2 regions of the Gilliamella sp. wkB18 genome follow, and region 2 is predicted to be linked to the other one. Evidence: riboswitches for the same ligand, from Rfam matches in the RefSeq annotation. Region 2 holds a riboswitch; the other holds the start of a gene.

Region 1 (2,420 bases), on a different contig from region 2:
TGAAAAAATCGGACCAACACCAATATAATCCACTAATTGCCACGGCGTTGCCTCAAGTTGCTGACGATTAGTCACCGAAAATCCTAACCATTTATCATTGCCAATTAATTTTCTTGCGATATTAATAGGTAGATCAGTTTGCCCAATATGTACACCGTTAGCATCAACGGCTAACGCTATATCAATATGATTGTTAATAAATAATGGTACAGGAGTATCGTTAAGAACCTGTTTTAAAGCTACTGCTGCTTGATACCAATTCTTACATGAAAATTCGTGTTCGGATCTTAATTGTATTGCGGTTACGCCATTGGCAACTGCTATTTTGGTGGTATTTATCATGCCTTTAATGCCGCCGCATAATAATGGATCGAGGACTAAGTAAAGTGTCAAATCTAGTTGCTTTTTCATTAGATTTTCCTATTTGTTTGATATGTTAAATAATGAAAGTTTATCTAGTAGTGAGACTGCATAAGTTCCTAATCCTTGCTGTTTATTGGCAAGTTCACCGGCTTTTTTCATCATAAAACAAGCGGAGGCGGTAGCTAATAATGGATCCATTGAATTGGCTATAAATGCGGCAACCATTGCTGACAATGAACATCCAGTACCTGTGACTTTTGTTAATGCAATATCACCGCCTGTAATGCTATAAATATCTTTACCATTAGTAATATAATCAGTTTTACCGGTAATGGTTACGATAGTTTCATATTTTTGTGCAAGTGAGATAGCTGTTGTTAAGGCTGATTCAGTCGAATCTTGACTGTCAGGTCCTTTCGATGATGAATTTTGTTCATCTAATACTAATATTTCAGAAGCATTGCCACGAATTACTGTTGGTTTTAATAATAATAATTGTTTTGCAATATTCGTACGGTAAGGAAGGGCTAATCCAACTGCAACAGGATCTAATACCCAAGGGGTTTGAGTTTTCTTAGCCTGAGCAGCGGCTAATAGCATACTCTTTGCGGTATTGCCGCATACCGTCCCTAGATTAATTAATAAACTGTTAGCAACACGAACGAATGAAGAAACTTCATGTTCAGCGATAATCATGGCTGGCGATGCGCCAATTGCAAGTAATACATTGGCGGTAAAATTTTGCACTACATCATTGGTCATGCAATGAACTAAAGGTTGTTGCTGTTGTACTTGTTTAATGAAAGGTGGGAATTGAAAAGCTTGAAATGGTTTTATTGTTAATAACATATTCTTTCCTTTTTATTCTTAGTAATTGGGAAGAATATGCCGCGTTAGGCCGTATATGGCTTAGACTTCCCTACGCTGGTATAACCCAGATCAGGTTCAACGGGTAATATCTCAGTTTTTTGTGTAAAACAAAAAACACCCCGAGTCAAAATCTTTATTTATTATGAACTGGCTATTTATTTTAAACAAGTCATTGTAATAATTTTTCTATATCAGTAATCGCTTTTCTATCTGGTAAAAATATAATGAGATGATCTTTGTCTTCAATGGTTAAATCAGTATTAACAATGATCACATCTTCTCCTCGTACAATAGCCCCGATAGTTGCGCCTGAAGGTAATTTTAATCCATTAATATTTTTACCTACCAATTTTGATGTTTCATTATCACCATGAGCAATGACTTCAATAATTTCAGATTCACCTTGTCTTAATGAGACAACTTTTACCATACCTGTTTGTCTTACATGACTTAATAGCTCTGAAATGGTGGCATGTTGTGGTGAAATCGCTATATCAATTACACTGTCATTGATAAGTTCAAGGTAGGCCTGACGTTGAATTAATACAATGACTTTTTTTGCCCCCATTCTTTTGGCAAGCATTGAAGACATGATGTTTGATTCATCATCACTTGTTACTGCGATAAAAAGATCGGTAAGCTCAATTTGTTCTTGTGATAATAACTCTTGATCAGATGATTCACCATGTAATACAGTTGTGTTAATTAGCTGTTCGGCAATTAATTCAGCACGCACAGAATTACGTTCAATTAGTTTAACTTGGTAGGCATTTTCTAAACGTTTAGCTAGCGCGACTGCGATACTCCCTCCACCACTAATAATTATACGTTTGTATGGTTTTTCTAAACGTTGTAACTCACTGGTCACGGCTTTAATATTAAAAGGTGGGGTTATAAAATAGACCAGATCGCCAGCCTCGATCAATGTTGATCCTAGTGGGCGAATAAATTGATTTTTACGATATATTGCCACGACTCGGGCCTCAACATGAGGAAGGTGTTCTTTGAGCTCCGATAATTCACTTCCAACCAAAGCCCCGCCATAATATGCTTTAGCAGCAACCAAACATACTCTATTATCATAGAAGGAGGCAAACTGTAGCGAACCAGGATACTGGACTAAATGGCTTATATGGTTAGTGATGAGATTTTCAGGAGCGATAATATGATCGATATTGATACAATCT
Region 2 (2,420 bases):
ATGAGCTAGCAAAATTCCTTTTAACCCATAAATTGACCACCCAGAAAATGATATACCAAAATATTTTAAAATAGAGGCTAATAACCCCTGTTGACCATAAATTGACAAAAGACCAGTTACAACTACTAACGAAGGCAATATAAAAGTGATAGGCATTAAACGCAATAATAGGTGCTTACAAAAGAAATCAACCATTGATAATGCTTTTGCCATTAATAGAGCTAATAGGATTGACAATATAGTAGATAATACCGCTTGAAATACCGTTATCCCAATTACATGCAATAAATAACTATCGAAATAAATATTAAAATCATTCGACTCAATAGCCGCTTGACAAAGTGCAAATAATGCCGCACCTAATACAATTAAAATTATACTTGCCGAACTAATACCAGGCAGCAATGTTTTAAATTTCAACATTCTTTTTAATTGCTTACTAGTTGCTAATAGCTGATTGCCATTCACGTATCCACATTTTTTGATTTTGTTCAACTCGTTTTGAATCAAACTCAAGAACTTTATTCACTGATTGGATTTGTTGAAAAGCTTCAGGTAGCTGTGTATTTATTATCGGATACATAACATTTTTTTCGGCAAATTGGCGCTGAACTTCTGGTGTTAATAAATATTGTAAAAAACGACGTGCAAGTTCCGTTTTCTGAGTATATTTGACGATCCCGGCAACTTCAACTTGACGATAATGTCCTTCATCAAAAATAGCAGCTTCATAATGATCATCATTATCATTTATAATATGTGCAACTGGTGAAGTACTATAGCTTAGCACAAAATCTGCTTCCCCTTTTAAAAACAGGCCATAAGCCTCACTCCAACCTTTCGTTACCGTTACTGTATTTTTAGCAATTTTTTCCCAAACAGTAACTGCCTTATCACCATATATATATTTCACCCAAAATAGTAATCCTAATCCAGGCGTACTAGTCCTTGGATCTTGATAAATGATTTTCCAATTGGCTTTATTATATACTAGGTCATGAAAACTATGTGGAGGATTGTTAATTTTTTCTTTGTTATAAATGAAAGCAAAATAACCAAAATCATAAGGGATAAAATCAATATCCCACCAATCTGTATTAATATTATCAGGTCTTTTAATTTGATGAGGAATAACAATATTAGCAAGCTTTGCTTGTTCTAACAAATTATTATCTAAACCTAAAACTACATCAGCTTTGGTATTATTTCCTTCAAGACGAATACGATTTAAAATTGATACACCGTCACCCAATGTGACAATATTTAGTTGGCATTCGCACTGCGTTTCGAAACCTTTTTTTATAGCTTCACCTGGTCCCCATTCTGACATAAATGAACCGTAGCTATAAATGGTTAAAATCGGCTTTGCAAATACAGGATTAACAAGAAAAAATGCCCCAAATAGCATAAAAAACAAAAGATTCTTACAAAGCATTTTGCCTCCAGAAGCCAAATAAAAGACAAAAGGTTTGAGCAGACATAATAACTCAAATCCCTCCGCTGGTATAATCCAGTTCAGGTTCGGCGGGTTATGTCGATATAAAGGACATTCTCAGCCATTTAGGCACCCCGTTGAGAACATCGATTAGTTTAGTGTTTCCAAGAAGAATTGTAAATAGTTGATGCAAATATAAAAAAGTTAGTATAAAGGAAAACTTATCAACGAAGAATAAATAAAAATATTACTTACAAAAATCATATAACAGCAGAAAATATATAAATGATAATTAATCGCTATAAACCTGAGCCCTATCAAGTTCAGAAGCACATATAATGATAATGTAGGTAAATAGCTTCTATCCATATGCTTATAACCCCCAAGGATTTTATCTTAAATTTAAAACAATTAATGATCAGTGCAGATATCCTTATTACTTTACCAATACTAAACTCTAACAATAAAAATTATTTGTTCAATTCATTGAACAAACCGAAAATCTATATGAATTTCCCCTTTTCTCAAAAGGTAACTATTAACCTTCTAGATCCTAAAACTATACCAGGAAGTGAATTACTCGATCACATAATACAACGTCATTACCGACAATAATTATTAATACTTCCACTACATTTCAAGAAAACAAATTGAAAGAATTTGTAAATTCCACAAAATCACTTTTAGTGAAAAAACATGAAAAATATTGGCAAACCCTAGTTAAACGAAAGAAAAGCGCTTAATCCGATAAGTGACAATTCATTACTTTGTCGGTATTATATTTAGCATTTTATGATGATTAATTAGGTTTAGTGTGAATATTCAACAATTACTAACACAACGTGTTTTGCAAGCTATGATCATGGCAGGTGCAGACAAGAACAGCGACGCATTAATTAAACAATCTACTAAAGTTCAATTTGGCGATTATCAAGCTAATGGCATTATGTCTGTTGCTAAAAAAATGGGAATCCCTCCTCGCGAA

What was found. Region 2 has a riboswitch for thiamine pyrophosphate ahead of thiB (thiamine ABC transporter substrate binding subunit). Riboswitches for the same ligand answer to the same signal wherever they lie in the genome.
Region 1: linked by a shared signal. The riboswitch ahead of thiM (hydroxyethylthiazole kinase) and the one ahead of thiB (thiamine ABC transporter substrate binding subunit) in region 2 are both predicted to bind thiamine pyrophosphate.

The regions. Positions count from the first base shown of each region.
Region 1 is NZ_LZHM01000097.1:21,134-23,553, forward strand. It holds gene thiE (thiamine phosphate synthase) at 1-411, opposite strand, end outside; gene thiM (hydroxyethylthiazole kinase) at 421-1,212, opposite strand; TPP riboswitch at 1,263-1,365, opposite strand; gene trkA (Trk system potassium transporter TrkA) at 1,403-2,420, opposite strand, start outside.
Region 2 is NZ_LZHM01000067.1:32,793-35,212, reverse strand. It holds gene thiP (thiamine/thiamine pyrophosphate ABC transporter permease) at 1-423, opposite strand, end outside; gene thiB (thiamine ABC transporter substrate binding subunit) at 440-1,435, opposite strand; TPP riboswitch at 1,475-1,582, opposite strand; gene argS (arginine--tRNA ligase) at 2,250-2,420, shown strand, end outside.